Regions from separate parts of the Streptomyces sp. CMB-StM0423 genome, predicted to be linked through region 3. Evidence: riboswitches for the same ligand, from Rfam matches in the RefSeq annotation. Region 3 holds a riboswitch; each other region holds the start of a gene.
What was found. A riboswitch is a leader RNA that binds a small molecule or an ion and turns the genes downstream of it on or off. The one in region 3 is predicted to bind cyclic di-AMP.

Region 1 (7,129 bases), 1.3 Mb from region 3:
CCGTCCGCGTTCCTGCGCGGCATGACCGCACTGCCGGTCACCTTCACCCCCGTACGCGCTGCAGGAGGTCATCCGTGAACTGCCCGCACGCCGCCGGCTCCGCCGCCGCCCCGACCGGCTCCGGGGCCCTCCCCGGGCCGCTGGCCATCGACCCGCTCGTACGCGACCTCGCGGGCGAGACCGCGCTCCTGCGCGCCGCCGCCCCGCTCACCCGGATCGAACTGCTCGGCGCGCCCGCGTGGACCGTCACGCGGCACGCCGAGGCCCGCCAACTGCTCACCGACGCCCGGCTGGTCAAGGACATCGGCGCCTGGCGGCTGTGGCAGACCGGCGAGGTCACCGCGGAGTGGCCGCTGATCGGGATGGTCGACCCGGGCCGGTCGATGTTCACGGTCGACGGCCCCGAGCACCGGCGGCTGCGCGCCAAGACGGCGCAGGCCATCACCCCGCGGCGGCTCGACGCGCTGCGGCCGGTGGTCGAGCGGGTGACGGCCGAACTGCTGGACTCCCTGGCGGCCGCGGCGGCCGGGGGCGACGGGGTGGTCGACCTCAAGGAGGTCTTCGCGCAGCCGCTGCCGATGCGGGTGGTGTGCGCGCTCATGGGCGTCGCGGAATCGGAGATACCGCGGCAGATGCGCCTGTGGAAAGCTTTCTTCTCCATGCTCACGCCGCAGGAGGAACGGCTCGCGGTGATGGCGGAACTCGACCGCGTGTTCACGGACATGGTGCGGCAGAAGACCGCCGAGCCCGCCGACGACCTCACGAGCGCGCTGATCCTCGCCGACGAGGGCGGCGAGCCGCTGACCGAGGAAGAGGTCGTCGGCAACCTGAAGTCCATGATCGCGGCCGGGCACGAGACCACGATCACGCTCCTGCTCACCACCGTGCGCGGACTGCTGACCCACCCCGAGCAGCTCGGCATGGTCCGCGAGGGCAAGGTGACGTGGGAGACGGCGATCGAGGAGGCGCTGCGCTACGACCCGCCGGTGACCCACCTGCTGATGCGGTTCGCGACGGAGGACATCGAGATCGCGGGCACGGTGATCGAGAAGGGGGAGGGCGTCGTCATCTCGTACCGCGCGATCGGGCGGGACGCCGGGCACCACGGGGCGGACGTGGACGCCTTCGACGTGACGCGGGCGACGCCGATCCGGCACATGACCTTCGGACACGGGCCGCACATCTGCCCCGGCGCGGCGCTGTCGCGGCTGGAGGCGGCGGTGGCGCTGCCGGCGCTCTTCGCCCGGTTCCCGGACCTGCGGGCGGCGGCACCGCTGGGGGAGCTGCGCAACTTGCCGGTGCTGACGCAGAACGACCTGGAGTCCTTCCCGGTACGCCTCACCTGACGCCTGACGCCTGACGCCTGACGCCTGACGCCTGACGCCTGACGCCTGACGCCTGACGCCTGACGCCTGACGCCCGGCGCCTGACGGCGGCTGACGGTTGACGTGCTGGCGCATGGCGGCCGGCGCCTGACCGCTGGCGCCTGGCGGGGCCCGGCGCCTGACGCCTGGCGTGCCGGCGGCGGCTGGCGCCCGGCGCCTGGCGATGCCTGACGGCTGACGCTTGACGGATAACGGCTGACAGATGGCGTCATTTGTCCGGGGGCGTGCGGGGCGCCGGGAGAGCCGGGGGGCGCGCGGGCGCCGCGCGCGCCGGAGCCGGGTGGCCCTATACCCGTTCGGCTGTACCCTCTGCGTGCGGTCCGCCGGTCCGCGACTCTTCTGCCCGTCCCACTCTGGCCCGCAATGACGCCTGAAACGCCTCCTGTAACCCGCCTGGGCCCCGCCCGGTCGCCGTCCCGCCCGGGACGCGGAACCCTGAGGGACGACGGTATGGGCCCGCTTGTCGGCCGCACGGGGAGGACAGCGCAGGAAGGGCAGCGCAGGAGAGGGCAGGTGCAGCCGGTGCGGGAGGACGGCGCGCAGGGCGCGGGGCACGACGAGGGCGATCCGCACGACCAGGAGCGCGCCTCGCACGAAGGCCGCGGCTCGCACGACGGCCGCACCTCGCACGAGGGCCGCGCCCCGCACGACGCAGAGCGTGGCTCGCGCGACGTGGAGCGTGGCTCGTACGGCGAGGGGCGCGGTCCGTACGAGAACGGGCGGGCCTACCGCGTCGGCGCCGACGCGCTGGACCTGGCGGCCCGGTCCCGTCGCCCCGACCCCACCGGCGGTGAGCGGCGGGTCCGCTGGGCGCTGCGGTGGCTGCCGGCGGCGCTGATCGTCGTGGGGGCGGTGTTCTTCTGGTTCACGCCGGAAGGGCTGAGGTCCTCGCCGATATTCGAGACCACCCCGCTGGTCGCCGCCGCGCTGCTCACCCTGCGCGGCACGGTCGCCGTCGCCGTCGCAGCCCTGGCCGTGGACGTCACGCTCGAAATCCTCAACGGCACCGCCACGAGGCCCAACGCGCTCACCCAGATGGTGTCGCAGGTGGTGCTCGGCGCCCTGGCGATCGGCATCAACCTCCTCATCCAGCGCAACTACCGCCGGCTGACCTCTGCCCGCCACGTCGCCGTCGCCGCGCAGCGCGCCGTGCTGCCGAACCCGCCGGACGGCTTCGGCACGCTGCGGGTCGCCGCCCGCTACCAGGCCGCGGACGCCGACGCCCGTATCGGCGGCGACCTCTACGCCGTGCAGGAGGGCCCGTACGGCGTGCGCTGCATCGTCGGCGACGTACGCGGCAAGGGGCTGGAGGCGGTGGAGTCCGTGGCGGTCGTCATCGGCGCCTTCCGGGAGGCGGCCGAGGAGGAGGCGGGGCTCGCGGGGATCGCGCGGCGGCTGGAACGCGCGCTGCAGCGCCAGGAGACGGGGCGCAGCGGCCTCGACCGGGTGGAGGGGTTCACGACCGCGGTGCTGGCGGAGGTCGACCGCGGGGGCGGCGCGCTGCGGCTGCTCAACCGCGGGCATCCGGCGCCCGTGCTGCTGGGGTCGGACGGCGCGGCACGCACGCTGCACCCGCACGAGCACGCGCTGCCGCTGGGCATGGGCGACCTGGGTACGTGGCCGGACGAGCTGATGGAGGTGGCGTTCCCGCCGGGCGCGGCGCTCGTCCTGTTCACGGACGGCGTGACCGAGGCGCGGAACAAGGCGGGCGTCTTCTACGACCCGCTGACCCGGCTGGACGGCCGGCTGTTCGACGGCCCGCACGAACTGCTGGACACCCTCCTGGACGACGTGACCCGTTATACGGGCGGAAGGGTCGCCGACGACATGGCGCTGTTCGCCCTCGCCCGCTTGCGTACGCCGTTCGGAGAGCCGCCGGACCCGGCCTCGCCTGTACACGCTCCGTAGCGGAACAGCGCCCCTCCGCATAACAACTGATGCACGATCAGCTAACGACCGGACTTCACTGCGCGTAATCAGGCCGTCAACTTGTCCGTTTCCGCTGGTGCATGCCCGGATCGTCCGCGGTAAAGCACAACTGAATAACGGGAACGACTTGGAATCGAACGCCGTCGTCCGCTAGCGTGCGGTAACGCAGCGCGGTCGTCACTGCCGTCGCAAGAGGCGGCACCGTGCGCCGTCGCCGAATCCCGCACGCGTCACAACTGCAGCAACGGCAACACCTAGGGAACCGGGGAACCACCACCTTGGGGTGAATCGGGCCAACCTCCGCGAGGAGGAGGCCCGTAGGAGACCTTCCTGCTCCGAACCCGTCAGCTAACCCGGTAGGCGAGAAGGAAGGAAAGGAGTACGCCTGCGTGGCGTCCTACAGGTCTGAGCCTGGCTACGGCCATGGCTATGACGATTACGGCTACGACGGTTATGCGTCCGGCGGCCACGCCCCCGAGGGGTATGCGCCCACCGGTTACGCCGCCGAAGAGCCGGTCGACGAAGTCCTCCCCGAGGACGGCCTTCCCTCCCGCGGCCGTCGGCGCCTTCCCCGGCAGCGCGGCGGCAGCATGGCGCGCAGCGGCGCCGTACTCGGCGTCGGCGTCTTCGCCGCCGTCGGCGCGGGCAGCATGGCCACCGCGCAGGAGAAGCCCCCGGTCGCGATATCCATGCCCGACCAGGTCGACACCGTTGCGAACCGGATAAGCGCCCAACTCCCGGATGCGGAGAGCCTGCCGGGCGTCGGCGACCTGATACCGAGCAAGGAGGAGCCCGCTTCCGACACGGTCGTCACCACGGCTCCGCTCACGCAGGTCAGCTACGCCAGCGACACCGACTCCGCGAACCAGCCCGCCGACTCCGGCGAGGCCCTGCGGGCGCGCATCCTGGAGCAGGCCGAGCAGCAGCAGGCGGAGGCCGACGCCTCTGCCCGCGCGGCCGCCGAGGCCGAGGCCGCCCAGCAGGCGGCCGAGGAGGCCGCCGAGGCGAAGGCGCAGGAAGAGGAGCGCCAGCGCCGCCTGGAGGAGGAGCGCCGCCGCAAGGCGGAGGAGGAGGCCCGCCGCAAGGCGGAGGAGGAGCGCCTCGCCAAGCTCGCCGCCAGCTACGTCGCCCCGGTCGCGAATTACACGCTCACCTCGACGTTCGGCGAGTCCGGTGACATGTGGGCCGCGGGCCACACGGGCCAGGACTTCGCCGCCTCCACCGGCACCCCGGTCAAGGCGGTGCACGGCGGCACGATCACCGAGGCCGGCTGGGCCGGCTCGTACGGCTACCGCATCGTCCTCACGCTCGAGGACGGCACCGAGGTCTGGTACTGCCATCTGTCCTCCATCATCCAGTCCTCGGGCGAGGTCACGACCGGCGACGTCATCGGGCGCGTAGGCGCCACGGGCAACGTCACCGGCCCGCACCTGCACCTTGAGGTACGACCCGGCGGCGGGGACGCAGTGGACCCCCTCGCCTGGCTGCGCAACAACGGCGCCCCGGTCTGACCCACCCGGCGGGCCCGGTGCCCCGGCCCCGGCGGCCGGGACCGGCACCCGCCGCACGGACCGCAAGCCCCCATAAACCCCTCTCCCACGTCTCCGGCGTGCCCGAACGCAACTTCCCCCGTGGCGTCCGAGCGCGCACCGAGACCGCCGGCGGCCCTGGTGGCCGACCCCCCGACACCAGGGCCGTCGGCCTTTTCCCGGGAGCTACTCCCCGGGCCCGCAGAGGCAGAACGGATGCCCGGCGGGATCGGCGAACACCGGACAACTGCCACCGGCTTCGGAGAGCCGCGTGGCCCCGAGCCGCAGCGCCAGCTCGCCCGCGGCGGTGGAGTCGTCGACGCCGAAGCAGATGTGCATCTGCTGGGGGTAGGTGCGATCGAGGTCGGGCCAGAGCGGCGGCCGGTAGCCGTCGACTTCCTCGAATGCCAGCCGTGGAAAGCTGTCTTCGTCCTTGGCGATCACCATCCAGTCGTCGCGGATGACCCGCATGCCGAGCAACTGCGTGTAGAAGTCGGCGAGCTGACGTGCGTCGGCGCAGTCGAGCACGATGTTCCTGACATAGGCGTCCATGGCGGCCACCCTGCCACGCACCGCGGACACCGCCGGGAAGCCGGCGGCGACTCAGGCAGCGGCGGTGGCGGAGGCGCCGGCAGCCGCGCTGACGACGGCACCGGCACTTGCTGCCGCACCGGCAACCGCATGAGCAGCCGCGGTGGCAGCCGCGGCAGCACCGACGGCGGCGCCACGGGACTCCCCGGCGGCGGCGGCTCCACGGGACCCTCCGGCGGCTGCAGTGCCACGGGACTCCCCGGCGGCGATTTCGCCCAGGGCGGCGCGGATGGTGTGGAGCATCCGCTGGGGCCGCTCGAAGACGTCGGCCGCGGTGAACCGCAGCATGCGCCGGACCTCGGGACAGCGCCCCAGGTCGTTGAAGCGCTCGACGTCGGCGAGATGAGCGGCCCGGCTGCCGTGGAAGCCGTAGCCCTCGATCTCGACGACGAGCCCCGCCGCCGGGAAGAAGAAGTCCACCCGTATCCGCCGGCCGTTGGGCGCGGTGAACGGCACTTGGCTGAGGGGCCGCAGCCCGGCGTCGTACATCCGCAGCCGCGCGATGGTCTCCGCGGGCGACCCGGAGCGCGGATCGACGAGCGCCAGCCGCTGCCGCGCCTGGACCACACCCCGCCGCTGCCCGATCCCGGCAAGGGCTTCGGAGACCGTATGCAGATCGGCCACCTGCTCCCGCCACCGCCGCGGCCATTCTCCGCCGGGCCCCAACGGCCGCCGGGTCAACGCCGACTCCACGGCCACCAGCGCGGCATCCCGCTCCGCCGTACGCAGCAGGTCGACGAGGGTCCGCGCGGCGTCGGTCACTCGCAGCCCGGCGACGGTGACGATCTCCTCGTCACCCACCGCGGTCCGATGCAGCACGCATCCCTCGGGCGCCCGCCCCCGCCCCCGCACGTGCGTGAACTCGGGCCGCACGGCGAGCACTTCGACCCCGAGCAGATGAGCCGCCGCACTGTGACTGACGACCAGTTCCGGCCGCCCGGCCTGCGCCACCCGCAACCGCAGCCGCAGATCACCAACCCGCCCCGGCTCCACCCACACCCCGGCCCGTACCTTCCGCCACCCCTCCTTCCGCAACCGCCGCACCAACACCCCGGACGACCACCCGGCCGCCAAAGCCTCGGCACAGACCAACACGCCACCGTTCCTAGCCGCCAACTCACCCAGCGACCCAAGTTCCCCCGTCATGCCCCCACCCTCTCGCGAATCCCCACCCCCCGCTTCCCCCTGTGGATAACTCTCGGACCAGGGACCTTCGGGCAGGTCAGAAGCGCTCGGCGAACTCCCCGGCCCGAACGCCCGCAACGAAGGCCCGCCACCCCGCGGCAGAGAACGCGAGGGCAGGTCCATCGGGATCCTTGCTATCCCGCACAGGAACAAGACCGGAGGCGGCAAGGGTCGGCGCCCACTCGACACAGCCGCCGCCATCACCGTTGCTACAGCTGGACTTGACCCAGCGGATCGTGCCCAGTGGGAGCGCCTCCTTCACGAAGGGTGTCAGCTTCGGGAGCGCCTATTGCTCTCTGCTTGTTGCGCCGCCAGTCGGCGCAAGACAGCGCGGTCAGCCTGCGGGATGGAGTCCAACAGGTCCATGAACCATGGTGCGATCCACGACGAGTTCCGGTGGAGCCACTCACCTGGCGGGAGGGCAGTACCGGGTACCCAGTTCTGGGAAGGCGGCTCGCTGCTTCGTGTGGCCGTAGCAATAGCTACAGACGGCTCCGTTTCTCCTACAGA
Region 2 (7,129 bases), 3.1 Mb from region 3:
CGCGGGGAACGGCGTTCGCAGGGACGGGGCCGCCGTACGGGAGGGCCGTGGCGCGACCGCGCCGGCGGGCGATCCGGTGGACGGGTTCGGCGCCGAACTGCTCGCGCTGGCGCTGCGGGCCGAGGCGCAGGGCGTGGAGCCGGAGACGGCGCTGCGGGCCGCGGCGCGCACGTACCGCGAGGCGATCCTCGCGGCGGAGCAGGCGGGCGCGGCGGAGCAGGCCGCCGGGGGCGGCGGCACCGGCACGTACGACGCCGCAAGGCCGGAAACCCCGCCCGGCACGAACGGCAGGGCTCCGGAGGACTCCGGCGCCTCCGACGGGCCGTCCGCCGCCGGGTCCTCCGGCGCGCGCTGACGTGGCCGGTCCGCCCGCGGGCGACGGGCCCGAGCCCGCGCTCTTCAGTGGGGAGTTCGCCACCGACCCCTATCCCGCGTACGCCTGGCTGCGCACCCACACGCCCGTCCACCGCACCACCGTGCCCAGCGGCGTCGACGCCTGGCTCGTCACCCGCTATGCCGACGCCCGCCAGGCCCTCGCCGACCCCCGGCTGTCCAAGAACCCCGCGCACCACCACAGCGACAAGACCGGCATCCCCGGCGAGCGCAGCGCCGGCCTCATGACCCACCTGCTCAACATCGACCCGCCCGACCACACCCGGCTGCGCAGGCTGGTCTCCAAGGCGTTCACGCCCCGCCGCGTCGCCGCCTTCGCGCCCCGCGTGCAGGAGCTGACCGACCGCCTCATCGACGGCTTCGCGGACCGCGGCGAGGCCGACCTCATCCACGAGTTCGCCTTCCCGCTGCCGATCTACGCCATCTGCGACCTCCTCGGCGTCCCCGCGGAGGACCAGGACGACTTCCGCGACTGGGCCGCCGTGATGATCCACCACGGCAAGGGCCCGCGCGGCGGCGTCGCGCGCGCGGTGAAGAAGATGCGCGCCTACCTCGCCGAGCTGATCCACCGCAAGCGCGCGGCGCTCGGCGGCGGCGACGCCGCGGACGACGACCTGATCTCCGGCCTCATCCGCGCCTCCGACGAGGGCGAGAAGCTGACGGAGAACGAGGCCGCCGCCATGGCGTTCATCCTGCTGTTCGCCGGCTTCGAGACCACCGTCAACCTGATCGGCAACGGCACGTACGCCCTCCTCACCCACCCCGCCGAGCGCGCCCGGCTGGCCGCGGATCCCGCGCTGCTGCCCTCCGCGGTGGAGGAACTGCTGCGCTACGACGGCCCGGTGGAGCTGGCGACGTGGCGGTTCGCCACCGAGCCGCTGCAGATCGGCGGGCAGCGCGTCGCCGTGGGCGACCCGGTGCTCGTCGTGCTGGCCGCCGCCGACCGCGACCCCGCGCGCTTCGCGGAACCCGACACCCTGGACCTGTCCCGGCGTGACAATCAGCACGTGGGCTACGGCCACGGCATCCACTACTGCCTCGGCGCACCCCTCGCCAGGCTGGAGGCGCAGACCGCCCTGGGTACCTTGCTGCGCCGCCTTCCCGACCTGCGGCTGGCGGGCGAGACGTCCGAATTGCGGTGGCGCGGCGGGCTCATCATGCGGGGCCTGCGGACGCTGCCGGTGCACTTCGGCCCTTCTCTGTGATCTGCGCGTGACTATCAGGCGATCAACTTGTGATCGGAGGTAGTTCGGTATTAAGTTCGGCCACTGGCTCGAACACACAGGGAACGAAAGGCACTCGCATGCGCTCGGGTAACGGACGCCACCGACGTCCCCGCCAGGCCCCCGCGTTCGTCGTCGCGGCCGGTGCGACCGGGGCGGGTCTCGCCCTGCCGCTGCTGGGGGCGAGCGGCGCGAGCGCCGCCGACGCCGGCACGTGGGACCGGGTCGCCGAGTGCGAGAGCGGCGGGCTGTGGAGCGCCGACGAGGGCAACGGGTACTACGGCGGCCTGCAGTTGACGATGGACATGTGGCAGGAGTACGGCGGCGAGGAGTTCGCCTCGCAGCCCGACTTCGCCAGCCGTGCGCAGCAGATCACGGTCGCCGAGCGCATCCTCGCCGGCATGGGCGCCGACAAGGCGTGGCCGGAGTGCGCCCAGGACGCCGGGCTGCACGGCGACGACGAGGTGCCGGAGGTCGACCCCGGCGCCGAGCTGCCGCTGCTGCCCACGGCGCCGCCCACCCTCGCCCCGAGCCCGGGCGAGGACTCCCAGGGCCAGGACGAGGACCGGCGTACGGACCGCGAGGACAAGCGCGACCGCAAGGACAGCGGCGACGAGGACCGGAAGGCCGGCGAGGGCGCTGGCAAGCACCGCGGCAGCCAGGACCCGGGCGAGCACGACGGCGGCCCCGGCGAGGGGACCGGCCGGGACGACGACACCACCTCCGCCGACGGCTCCGGCCGGCACCGCGCCCCGAACGCCTCCGCGACCCCCACCCCGTCCGAGGCCCCGGCCTCGCCCGGCGCCCCCGAGGCCCCGCGCGAGGCCGTCGAGACCCCCGGCGCCTCCCAGTCGCCCGACGAGGCCGAGCTGCCCGAGCCGGGCCGCGAGTGGATCGCTGAGATCCCCGGCGACGCGGACGAGCGCGGCGGGGACCGCAAGGGCGACGCCTCGGGACGCGATGCCGCGGCGGGCGACGGCAGTTATACCGTCCGACCGGGTGACACCCTCTCGGAAATTGCCAGAGAGCATTCCCTGTCGGGCGGATGGTCCGAGTTGTACGACGGGAACAAGAACTCCCTCGGTAAGGACCCCGACACCATCAAGCCTGGTCAGGAACTCGAATTGAGCGGGAACTGAACAGCCGGCGGGTGAAGTCGGCGCGTATTAGTCATATTTGACGTAATCGGCTGACCGGGCTACCTGACGGACGTAAAACCGGGCGTGGCATTTTCCGAGGTCTTTGAATCGCACACGCCTATGTGCTTACCGTCACATTGCTCGCCAACGCGAGCCCCGGTGATCGCCTCACGCCGAATCCTGTCGGCGTTCACCCGGGCCACCTGTGCATGAAGCACCGCTGACAGGAGCGGGGGACCCACGGTAAGCGCCGCTCCGGTCCAACGAGAAGGCGGACCGGGCGGCTTGGGGTCAAGCCGCACGTATGACGTACGGCCGGGCACTCACAGCCCGCACCCGACAGCTCACCTCGCAGGCGTCGGTGAGAAAAGAGCATCATGCTTCTTCCTGCCGGAACGGGTAAGCACCGCCGCCCCGCCGCACAGGCACGCCTTGGTGCACACTCCCGCATGGCCGTCCTCGTGGGCGCCACCGGAACAGCGATCGGGCTGCCGGTGCTCGGCGCCCAGCACGCGTTCGCGGCGCCCATCGATACGTGGGAACGGGTAGCCGCCTGCGAGTCCGGAGGAAATTGGGCGACGAATACCGGGAACGGCTATTTCGGCGGCGTCCAGTTCTCCCAGTCGAGCTGGGAAGCCGCCGGCGGCCGGAGCTTCGCCTCGCGCGCCGACCTGGCGTCGAAGCAGCAGCAGATCGCCGTCGCGGAGCGGCTGCTGTCCATGCAGGGCCCGGGCGCGTGGCCCAACTGCGGCCCACGCGCGGGCCTGGCCGCGGGGAGTCCGGCCGCCGGGCAGATCGTCCCCCCGGCGCCGCAGGAGGCCCCGCAGCAACAGCAGCAGCAACCGGAGACCCTGCCGCAGCCGGCCCCGCAGACGCAGGAGCAGGCGCCGCAGGAGGCCCCGCAGGGCACCGAGGCCCGCGGCGCCGCCGAGCAGACGCAGCCGGAGTCCCGCACGGTCTTCCGCGGCTTCTACTACGAGGTCCGCGAGGGCGACACCCTCGACGACATCGCCCGGCGGCACGGCGCGGAGAGCTGGCAGCAGTTGTACGAGGACAACAAGCCGGTCGTCGGCGCGAACCCGGACCTGATCCGGCCGGGCCAGAAGCTGAAGGTGAACTAGCCCCGTGCGCGGGCGGGCCGAACCGGACCACGAACGGGCCGGCCCGCCCGCGCCGTGTGCACCGCTGCCTGCCGCTCCTGCCGCCGCCCGCTCCCTGGGCCCGCCGGCCGCCCGGCACGCCGCCGCGGTACGGCGCGGCCGTCCCGGCCCGTCCGGTGCGCGGGCCGGGACGACCACGCCGTACGCCACCCGCTCCCGCGGCTCCCGTCCCCGCAGCCTCCGTCCCCGCCGCCCCCGCCCCCGCGGCTCCCGTCCCGCGCCGCGTCCCGCGGTCCGTCCCCGCTCCCGGGCCCGAACCGTCTCGTACCGCGGAATGCGGCCGGGTGCGCGCCGGGGCCGTCACCCGGGGCGGCTAGGCTCAGGGCGGAACCCGTAGCGAATCCCTCCGAAGGAGACACCGTGCCGTCCATCGACGTCGTCGTAGCCCGAGAGATTCTCGACTCCCGCGGCAACCCCACGGTCGAGGTCGAGGTCGGCCTCGACGACGGCAGCACCGGCCGTGCTGCCGTTCCGTCCGGCGCCTCCACCGGCGCCTTCGAGGCCCTGGAGCTGCGCGACGGGGACAAGGCCCGCTACGGCGGGAAGGGCGTCGAGAAGGCCGTGCTCGCCGTCATCGAGCAGATCGGCCCCGAGCTCGTCGGCTACGACGCCACCGAGCAGCGCCTCATCGACCAGGCGATGTTCGACCTCGACGCCACCCCCGACAAGTCCTCCCTCGGCGCCAACGCCATCCTCGGCGTCTCGCTCGCCGTCGCGCACGCCGCCTCCGAGGCGTCCGACCTGCCGCTCTTCCGCTACCTCGGCGGCCCCAACGCGCACGTGCTGCCCGTGCCGATGATGAACATCCTCAACGGCGGCAGCCACGCGGACTCCAACGTGGACATCCAGGAGTTCATGATCGCGCCGATCGGCGCCGAGTCGTTCTCCGAGGCGGTCCGCTGCGGCGCGGAGATCTACCACCAGCTCAAGGCCGTCCTCAAGGAGCGCGGCCTGTCCACCGGCCTCGGCGACGAGGGCGGCTTCGCGCCGAACCTCGACTCCAACCGGGACGCGCTGGACCTCATCATCGAGGCGATCCAGAAGGCCGGCTACACCGCGGGCCAGGACGTCGCCCTCGCGCTCGACGTCGCCGCCTCCGAGTTCTACAAGGACGGCGTGTACGTCTTCGAGGGCAAGGGCCGCTCCGCCGCCGAGATGACGGAGTACTACGAGCAGCTCGTCGCGGACTACCCGCTGGTGTCCATCGAGGACCCGCTGTTCGAGGACGACTGGGCCGGCTGGCACGTGCTGACCGAGCGCCTCGGCGACAAGGTGCAGATCGTCGGTGACGACCTCTTCGTCACCAACCCCGAGCGGCTGCAGCGCGGCATCGACGAGGGCTCGGCCAACGCGCTGCTGGTGAAGGTGAACCAGATCGGCTCGCTCACCGAGACCCTGGACGCCGTCGAGCTGGCCCAGCGCAACGGCTTCAAGTGCATGATGTCCCACCGCTCCGGCGAGACCGAGGACGTCACCATCGCCGACCTGGCCGTCGCCACGAACTGCGGCCAGATCAAGACCGGCGCCCCCGCCCGCTCCGAGCGGGTCGCCAAGTACAACCAGCTCCTGCGCATCGAGGAGATCCTCGACGACGCCGCCGAGTACGCGGGCCGCAGCGCCTTCCCCCGCTACAAGAACGGCTGAACGGACCGACCCCGTACGACATCGGCGTCGGACGCCCCCGGCCCCGGCCGCACCGCGTAGGGTGCGACCGGGGCCGACCACCGCTTGCCGCCCGGGGAGGACGCGACGCACATGGCCAGGGAGCGCTTCTCCACCACCACCCGGCTCAAGCTGCTCGGCGAGCAGGCCGTCAGCCGGGTCTCGGAGCGCGTCTACCGCGCGCGCCCGCCGCGGCGCAGCCGGCTGACGGGGCGGGCCGCGGTGCTCGCGCTCGTCGTCTGCTCGCTGGTGGTGGCGCTCGCGTACCCGCTGCGCCAGTACATCGCCCAGCGCGCCGAGGTCGCCGAGCTGGAGCGGGAGAAGGCCCAGGCCGAGCAGCGGGTGGAGGAGCTGCGGGACGAGAAGTCCCGCTGGAACGACCCGGAGTACGTGCGCCGGCAGGCCCGCGAGCACCTGCACTACGTCCTGCCCGGCGAGACCGGCTACCTGATGCGCGACGGCACCGGCTCCGCCGGCTCCGGTGCGGAGGGGGAGGCGGTGGACAGGCCGTGGTACGAGAACCTGTGGGACGGCCTGGACGCCGCGGACGGCCGGCGCTGAGGCGCGTCACGTACGCGAACGCCGCCCGCCGCGGCACGCCGGCCCGACGCGGGACACCTGCCGCCCGCCGCCGCCCGGCGCCTGACGCCGACCGCCCGGCTGAACGAGGAGAGATGGACAAGCCCCCGCCGCCCACCGAGCACACCCCCGCCACCGCGGCCGACGCCGCCGCCGTGGCCGCGCAGTTGGGCCGCGCCCCGCGCGGCCTGCGCGCCGTGGCGCACCGCTGCCCGTGCGGCAACCCGGATGTCGTGGAGACGTCCCCGCGGCTGCCCGACGGCACGCCGTTCCCGACGCTGTACTACCTGACGTGCCCGCGCGCGAACTCCGCGATCGGCACGCTGGAGGCGGACGGCGTGATGAAGGAGATGACGGCCCGGCTCGCGGCGGACCCGGAGCTGGCGGCGGCGTACCGCGCGGCGCACGAGGACTACCTCGCCCGCCGCGACGCGATCGCCGAGCTGGCAGGATTCCCGAGCGCGGGCGGGATGCCGGACCGGGTGAAGTGCCTGCATGTGCTGGTCGCGCACGCGCTGGCGGCGGGGCCCGGGGTGAACCCGCTGGGGGACGAGGCGCTGGCGATGCTGCCGGAGTGGTGGGCCAAGGGCCCGTGCGTGACGCCCGAGGAATCCGGGGAGGATGAGGCATGACCCGAGTGGCTGCCGTGGACTGCGGTACGAATTCGATCCGCCTGCTGGTCGCGGACGTCGACACGCGGTCCGGCGAAGTGAAGGACCTGGACCGCCGGATGGAGATCGTCCGGCTGGGCCAGGGCGTGGACCGTACGGGCCGGCTGGCGCCCGAGGCGCTGGAGCGGACCTTCGCGGCCTGCCGCCGGTACGCGGAGATCATCGAGCGGCTGGGCGCGGTCCGTACCCGGTTCGTCGCCACCTCCGCCTCCCGGGACGCGGAGAACCGCGCGGACTTCGCCCGCGGCGTGGAGGAGATCCTCGGCGTCCGCCCGGAGGTCATCACCGGCGACGAGGAGGCC
Region 3 (7,129 bases):
CACGTCGAGGACCACACCACGGCCCGGGGCCTCGTCTCGCGCCTCCTCGCGGGGCTGCCGCCGGGCAGCTTTCCTGGTGCAGTACGACGGCACGGACACCAGCCCGGAGTACGTCGAGGCCCTCCGCCGCTACGCGGCCGCGGGCGGCGTCCCGTACCGCCTCCGCACCCCGGACCAGATCACGGCGTACTACGAGGGGCTGGAACTGATCGACCCGGGCGTGGTCCCCATCCCCACCTGGCGGCCGGATCCGACGCCGTTCGCCGGTCCGCGGGACGTGGACCAGTGGGGCGGCGTCGGCCGCAAGCGGTAGCCGCGGGGGCCCAGCGGGCAGCGGTACGGGCGCGGTCCCGGGCCGGCCTCGGGCCAGGAGGATCAGCGCAGGGCCGGTACGGTGCCGCCCGCCGCCCAGTCGACGCCCATCCCGCGCAGCCCGCCGCGCCATCCGCCGGCGATCTCCGCGAGCCGGGCGGCGCCCCGGCGGGGTGCGGCCGAGGCCGATCGCGTACCGGGCGAGAGCCGGGCCGGTCCCGAACGCCCCCGCAGCCCGGCCAGGTCACCCGCCCGTACATCGTCCGAGGCCGCCCCCGGGGACCACGGCAGATGCGGCGTACGGGGATAGTGCACGCATGATCCGGCTCCGTGACGCGGTCGGGTCCGGCCACTGGAGAAGCGCCTGCCGGCCCGCCTCCAGCGAATAACCCGGCGGGGACGGCGGCCGGTGGGGTGAATTCCCCGCCCGTACGTCGTGCGCCTGACGGGGCCGCCGCGCGCGGGAGCCGACACTGGGGCACCCTCGTGCCCTCGGAGAAACGGACTGCGCGCATGGACAGGTCAACGGCGTTGCAACTCGCGGCCGATGAACTGGAGGAGCGCGAGCTTCGTACCAGCCCCATCGAGATCATCGACTACGTGCCGAGCGATCCCGCCCAGGGCCTGCTGACCCCGCCCGGGTCGATCATGGTGTTCCTGGACCGCGCCGGCGCACCCGTCCTCGACCGGATCCGGGAGGCCGTCCTGGACGGCGGCGGCGCCGACGTCCGGCTCGCGCAGGAGATCAAGGAGCTGTTCCGCGCCCGCGAGAAGGTGAGCTACTACCGCGCCTACCGGCTGCTCCGCGAGGCGGAGAGCTTCGCCACCATCCGCTACGGCGGCCGCACCCTCGCCACCCACGCCTTCCCCGCCCCCGAAGCCGGCCTGTCGGCGATCGAGAACCCCTACAACGGCGGCCGGCTGGCACCGGACGAACTCACCCTGGTCGAGCACCTGATCCCGGGCACCCGGGGTGGCCTGGCCGCCGTCGCGGTCCGCCACATGCCTCCGCTCACCGACGCCGAGCGGGCCGCGGTGGAGCAGGTGCCCGACGACCAGCTCGAAATGAACCTCACCCTCCGGGCCGACTGCTGCGACAGCTGGACCGGATTCCTGGAGCAGCTCGCGCAGATCACGCACGCGACCATGTACTGCATGATGGAGGCCGCCAGCCGGCAGGAGGCTCCGCTGTCCACCGAGGACGTCGACCGCCTCGGCCCCGCGGCCTCCGCCCGCAAGCTGCTGAACCGGCGCCGGGAACTGCTCGGCCACAACCACGCCTGAGGCACCGGACATGCCCGAACTCGCCGGTCCGGTGTACGCGGCCGCGTGCGCCCTGTGGATCGCGCTGACCATGGTGTGCCAGACGCGGTCGCGGGTGGCCGCGAAGATCCGCAGGTACGACTTCCTCGCCATGATCCCGCGCTGGACCTTCTTCGCCCCGACTCCCGGCACCCAGGACTTCGTTCTGCTGCGCCGCTACCGCACGTCCGACGGCCGGCTGACCCGCTGGCGGGAGACGGGCGGCACCGCCGCCGCCGGCCGGCCCCTGTACGCCGTCTGGAATCCCGCCCGGCGCCACACCAAGGCCCTGCTCGACGCGTGCCAGAGCCTCCTGGAGCTGGCGTCCCAGGGCCCCCGGCCGGCGGAGATCGAGCTGACCGCGCCCTATCTCGCGCTCCTGGCCCACGTGTCGGCGCAGCCCTGTTCCGAGGAACCGCATGCCACCCAGTTCGCCCTCGTCATCCGGAAGAGCTCGGCCTTCGAAGGGGCCGCTCCCGCAGTGGCCTTCGTCTCCTCCCTGCACGCGGTCGACTGAGACTCCGCCCGGACTCGTGGAGCGGACCTCGTGAACGCCGACCTGGCGGTGCGCCTCACGCTGGCGATCGGCGGCGTGGGCGTGGCGATCTCCTCCTGGGAGTACCTCACCCGCCCCGCGCTGCTGGCCGACCACGCGATCGCCGGCTGGCCGGTCGGCCGGTCCTGCCGGCCGTACCGGCTGCGCCGCACCGCGGACCGGGCCGTCGACCTGCTGCTGCGGTACCCGAACGTCCTCGTCCTGGTGACGCTGCGGCTGGCGGCGGCGCTGGCGATCGTGATCGGCCGCCCGGTCCCGGCCGTCGTCTGCCTGGGCGTGCTCGCGGCGTCCTCGATCCTCCTCGGCGTGCGCTCCCCGTACGGCAGCGACGGCGCGGACCAGCTCTCGATGATCATCTTCGTGGCGGCGTTCTGCGCCGCGGCGATCGGCACCGGCGGCTCGCGGCACGTCTTCCTCTGGTTCGTGGCGGCCCAGGCGTGCTGCGCGTACTTCATCGCGGGCTTCGCCAAACTGGTCTCCCCGGTCTGGCGCAGCGGCCGCGCCCTCGGCGGCATCCTCGGCACCGCCACGTACGGCCACCGCCGCCTGGGCCCGGTCGTCGCCGCGCACCCCCGGGCGGCGTGGCTCGCGGGGTGGTGGGTGATCACGCTGGAATGCGCGTTCCCCCTGGTCCTGCTGGGCGACCCGCGCGTGACCTACGCGGTCCTGGGACTCACGCTGGCGATGCACCTCGGCATCCTGGCCTTCATGCGGCTGAACACCTTCCTCTGGGCGTTCACCGCGACCTATCCGAGCGTCATCTACTGCACGCTCCGCTGAGCCGCCAGGGCCCGCCGCGCGGCGGGCCCCGGCGGCACCGGGGGAGTGGATCCGGGTCAGGGCAGCAGCGACTCCCGCAGCACCCGGCCCTCGGACTGCGCGGGCGGGTCGACCCCGAGGAGCGCCGACATGGTCGCGGCCAGGTCGACGTGGCGCGGGTGCCGCGGCGGCCGTCCGCGCCGGATCCGGTGGCCGGCCAGGACGAGCGGGACCTTCGTCTCCGCGCGGCTGCCGTGGCGCCCGTCGAAGCCCTCGGCCGGCGGGGTGAAGGACAGCGCGTACGGCGCCGCCAGTTCGAGCACCAACTGGCCGTACTGCGGCGCCATCCGCAGCGCGGCCTGCTCCGCCTTGGTCAGCACCGCCGCGACGCCTTCGGTGTCCGCGAGCGCCGCGCGGGCACGGCCGACCGCGGCGGCGTCGGTGGCCGCCGCGCCCAGGAGGTGCACGGACGCGATGCTGCCGCCGGAGACCAGGACGGCATCGGTTCCCGGCGCCGGCCGGCCGCCGGACCCGATCACCTCGGGCGTGAAGCCCGCGGCGGTGAGGGCGGCGACCGCCTGGGCCGCCATCGGCGTGTTCCAGCCCGTCATGCCGTGGTCGCCGGTGACCACCCAGGTCGTCCGGCCGTAGAGATCCAGCTCCTTGACCGTCCGGATCAGCCGCCCGATCCCGGCATCGGTCTCGCGCAGGGTGTCGAGCATCCGGGGGTCGCCGGGTCCGAACGAGTGCCCGTCGCCGTCGAGGTCGCTGGAGTAGACCGCCAGGAAGTCCGGTCGCCGGGCGAGGGTCACCGTCGTGCCGCCGCTGTCGACGGGCTGCCCGGTGAGCATCGCGATCGCGTCGTCGACGCGCGCGCCGATGCGGCCGCCCGGCTGGGTGTAGAGGCCGTCGGGATCGCCGTAGGCCGTGCCCTTGTCCTGGAGGATGAACCACTGCGCGGACCCGATCCGGATGCCCTGCGGTCGCCACGCCTGGGCGAGCCCCTCGACCGCGCTGTCGCGGCTCTGGCCGCGGGCGACGCCGGCCGCCTCGTCGTAGTAGTAGGCGGCGTTGCGGGTGCGGTCCGGGTGGGCGCCGCAGGAGACCGCGGTCCACGACTGGTTGGTGATGCTGGCCATCACGCCGGTGCCGGTGGTCACCGAGCCGGCGCGCACCAGCGACATCAGGTGGGGCATCGGCGCGCGGCCGTCGAGGTAGTCGACGTCGAAGCCGTCGAGGGCGAGGAAGATCAGCAGGCCGCGCCTGCGGGCGGCGTGTGCGGGCACGGCGGCGAGGGGCGAGGCGAGCGCGCCGGCCACGGCGCCGGCGAGGACACCGCGTCGGGACAGAGAGGTGGCGGACATGGCGCGACCGTAGGAGCGGAACGCTCCCGGCCGGCGAGCACGGGGTGAACGGGCCGCGAATTCCCGCGTCCCGGCGTTCCGGACGCACTACGGGCGCCACCGCCGGAGCGGAGAGCGCCGGTGGGGGCACCGGCGCTCTCCGGTCTGTCAGTACGGCCCGTAGACGTTGTCGATCGACCCGTACCGGTCGGCCGCGTAGTTGCACGCGGCGGTGATGTTGGCGACCGGGTCGTAGCTGTCGGTCGACGTGCCCGGGACGTGGTACGCCTCGAAGGTGGGAGCGATGACCTGGAGCAGGCCCTTGGAGGGCGTGCCGTTCACGGCGTTGATATCCCAGTTGTTGATGGCCTGCGGGTCGCCCGCGGACTCCCGCATGATGTTGCGGTGAATACCGTCGTAGGTCCCGGGGATGCCGTGCTCGGCCATGACGTCGAGCGACTCCCGGATCCAGCCGTCGAGGTTGTCCGGGTAGCTCGTGACGGACGCGCTGGCGGTCTTCAGGCCAGACTCGGATTCCTTCGAGTCGCTCTTGTCGGCCTTGCCGCCGAGCGCGAGTTCAAGGCCGGGGAGGATGAAGTGCGGGTTGGCGCCGACGGCCTCGCGGTTGTCCTCGTACAGCTTCTTCCAGCCGCCGCGTACGGATTCCCTGTCGGCGATCTTCGCCAGGGAATCCCCGGCGACCACGGCGTACGTGGCCGCCGCCGCGCCGGCGGTCGCCGCGGCGGGGGCCTCGGCGCGTATGCCGGTCTGGGGGGCGGACGCGGGGACGGAGCCGGCCGCGGAGGCCGAGGACGCGCCGATCAGCGGAGCGGCGATCGCGACGCCGCTGACGCCGGCGAAAGTGATGCCGCGGCCGATCAGGCGCAGCTTGGGACGGCGATGCTTACCTTTTGCGGGCATGGGTGTTTCTCCTCAGCGCCTGCGAGGTGAGCTGTCGGGTTCGGGCTGGAGATGCCCGGCCGCACCAAGGTGCGACTTCACCCCAAGCCGTTCCGGAATCCGGACCGGCGACTTACCTATGGGTCCCCCGCTCCTGCCGTGTGTGAATAGGGAACGGTTTCCGGATGGCGGCAGGATTCGGCGTCCACCCGGCTGGCGGAGACTTAAGCATGTCTTTCCGGTCCGGACAAGCTGAGGAACTCGTCCGGTCGATACGGGGCCGGCTCCTGGACCGGATGAGTGCCGCCGCGGAATGGGGAGCGGGCCGCAACTCGCTTTCGGAATAAGGAAACTGTGAATTTCCGCCGCCGCCGCCCGCGGCCGAACGTGATTCGCGTCACCGGACACATGAGGTCCGATCGGTCAGAAGCGCGGGGCGATCGGGGGCGAATCCTTCAAATGGTACGTATCGCCCGTCAGGGAATATCCGACAAGTCCGTTTGTTCTTGACGGCCCGGCGCCGCGTTTGTGCGGCGGGAATTCACGAATCCGTAGCGGGGGAATCCGCTCGCCTGTGGGGACGGCGGGGCGTCAACTGGCCAAAGGAATTAACGTCTTCGGAGCCGCCGCCGAATTGCAGGCGGGGGCTGAGCAGTTGGCGCGTGGGGCGTGCAAGCCCCTCGCCAACTGCCTCAGCACTCCACCACGTTGACCGCGAGGCCGCCGCGGGCCGTTTCCTTGTACTTGACCTTCATGTCCGCGCCCGTCTCCTTCATCGTCTTGATGGCCTTGTCGAGGGAGACGAAGTGCTGGCCGTCGCCGCGCAGTGCCATGCGGGCCGCCGTGATGGCCTTGACCGCCGCCATGCCGTTGCGCTCGATGCACGGGATCTGGACCAGGCCGCCGATCGGGTCGCAGGTCAGCCCCAGGTTGTGCTCGATGCCGATCTCCGCGGCGTTCTCGACCTGTTCCGGGGTGCCGCCGAGGATCTCGGCGAGGCCGCCGGCGGCCATGGAGCAGGCGGAGCCCACCTCGCCCTGGCAGCCGACCTCCGCGCCGGAGATGGAGGCGTTCTCCTTGAAGAGCATGCCGATCGCGCCCGCCGCGAGGAGGAAGCGGACCGCGGTGTCGTCGTCCGCGCCGGGGACGAAGTCCACCGCGTAGTGGAGGACCGCGGGGATGATGCCCGCCGCGCCGTTGGTGGGGGCGGTGACGACGCGGCCGCCCGCGGCGTTCTCCTCGTTGACCGCCATCGCGTAGAGGGTGACCCACTCCATCGCGTGTGCCGCCGGGTCGCCCGCCGCGCGGAGCTGGCGGGCCTCGCCGGCGGCGCGGCGGCGGACCTTCAGGCCGCCCGGGAGGATGCCCTCGCGGCTGGTGCCGCGGGCGACGCACTCGCGCATGACCCGCCAGATCTCCAGCAGCCCGGCGCGGATCTCCGCCTCCGTGCGCCAGGCGCGCTCGTTCTCCAGCATCAGCGAGGAGAGCGACAGACCCGTCTCGCGGGTGCGGCGCAGCATCTCGTCCGCGGTACGGAACGGGTGCTTCAGCACGGTGTCGTCGAGCTTGATCCGGTCCTCGCCGACCGCCTCCTCGTCGACGACGAAGCCGCCGCCCACCGAGTAGTACGTCTTCTCCAGCAGCGTCCCGCCGTCCGCGTCGTACGCGGTCAGCGTCATGCCGTTCGCGTGGTACGGCAGCGAGCGGCGCCGGTGCAGGACGAGATCGGCGGCGGCGTCGAAGGGGATCTCGTGGTCGCGCCCTATCTCGGCGCCCAGCAGGTGCAGCCGCCCGGTGCCGCGGATCCGCTCCACCTCGCCCTCGGCCCACTCGATGTCGACGGTGCGCGGCGAGTGGCCCTCCAGGCCGAGGAGCACGGCCTTGGGGGTGCCGTGGCCGTGGCCGGTGGCGCCCAGGGAGCCGAAGAGTTCGGCGCGTACGGCGGCGGTGTGGGCCA

Region 1: it holds a riboswitch for cyclic di-AMP, as region 3 does, so the genes downstream of both, CXR04_RS14865 (M23 family metallopeptidase) here and CXR04_RS08870 (transglycosylase SLT domain-containing protein) in region 3, are expected to answer to the same signal.
Region 2: it holds a riboswitch for cyclic di-AMP, as region 3 does, so the genes downstream of both, CXR04_RS22900 (LysM peptidoglycan-binding domain-containing protein) here and CXR04_RS08870 (transglycosylase SLT domain-containing protein) in region 3, are expected to answer to the same signal.

Annotation. Positions count from the first base shown of each region.
Region 1 is NZ_CP025407.1:3,458,305-3,465,433, reverse strand. It holds gene CXR04_RS14880 (cytochrome P450) at 1-78, shown strand, start outside; gene CXR04_RS14875 (cytochrome P450 family protein) at 75-1,346, shown strand; gene CXR04_RS14870 (PP2C family protein-serine/threonine phosphatase) at 2,058-3,293, shown strand; cyclic di-AMP (ydaO/yuaA leader) riboswitch at 3,550-3,692, shown strand; gene CXR04_RS14865 (M23 family metallopeptidase) at 3,704-4,825, shown strand; gene CXR04_RS14860 (VOC family protein) at 5,030-5,395, opposite strand; gene CXR04_RS14855 (endonuclease domain-containing protein) at 5,447-6,478, opposite strand; gene CXR04_RS14850 (DUF397 domain-containing protein) at 6,657-6,881, opposite strand; gene CXR04_RS14845 (PIN-like domain-containing protein) at 6,890-7,129, opposite strand, start outside.
Region 2 is NZ_CP025407.1:5,239,702-5,246,830, forward strand. It holds gene CXR04_RS22880 (MazG family protein) at 1-355, shown strand, start outside; gene CXR04_RS22890 (cytochrome P450 family protein) at 357-1,598, shown strand; gene CXR04_RS22895 (LysM peptidoglycan-binding domain-containing protein) at 1,697-2,755, shown strand; cyclic di-AMP (ydaO/yuaA leader) riboswitch at 2,964-3,128, shown strand; gene CXR04_RS22900 (LysM peptidoglycan-binding domain-containing protein) at 3,205-3,876, shown strand; gene eno (phosphopyruvate hydratase) at 4,276-5,559, shown strand; gene CXR04_RS22910 (FtsB family cell division protein) at 5,671-6,138, shown strand; gene CXR04_RS22915 (DUF501 domain-containing protein) at 6,252-6,788, shown strand; gene CXR04_RS22920 (Ppx/GppA phosphatase family protein) at 6,785-7,129, shown strand, end outside.
Region 3 is NZ_CP025407.1:2,129,591-2,136,719, reverse strand. It holds partial or broken gene CXR04_RS36875 (SAM-dependent methyltransferase) at 1-313, shown strand, start outside; gene CXR04_RS35150 (hypothetical protein) at 376-627, opposite strand; gene CXR04_RS08890 (hypothetical protein) at 826-1,596, shown strand; gene CXR04_RS08885 (hypothetical protein) at 1,607-2,131, shown strand; gene CXR04_RS08880 (hypothetical protein) at 2,162-2,950, shown strand; gene CXR04_RS08875 (alkaline phosphatase family protein) at 3,007-4,293, opposite strand; gene CXR04_RS08870 (transglycosylase SLT domain-containing protein) at 4,441-5,193, opposite strand; cyclic di-AMP (ydaO/yuaA leader) riboswitch at 5,195-5,356, opposite strand; gene CXR04_RS08865 (L-serine ammonia-lyase) at 5,865-7,129, opposite strand, start outside.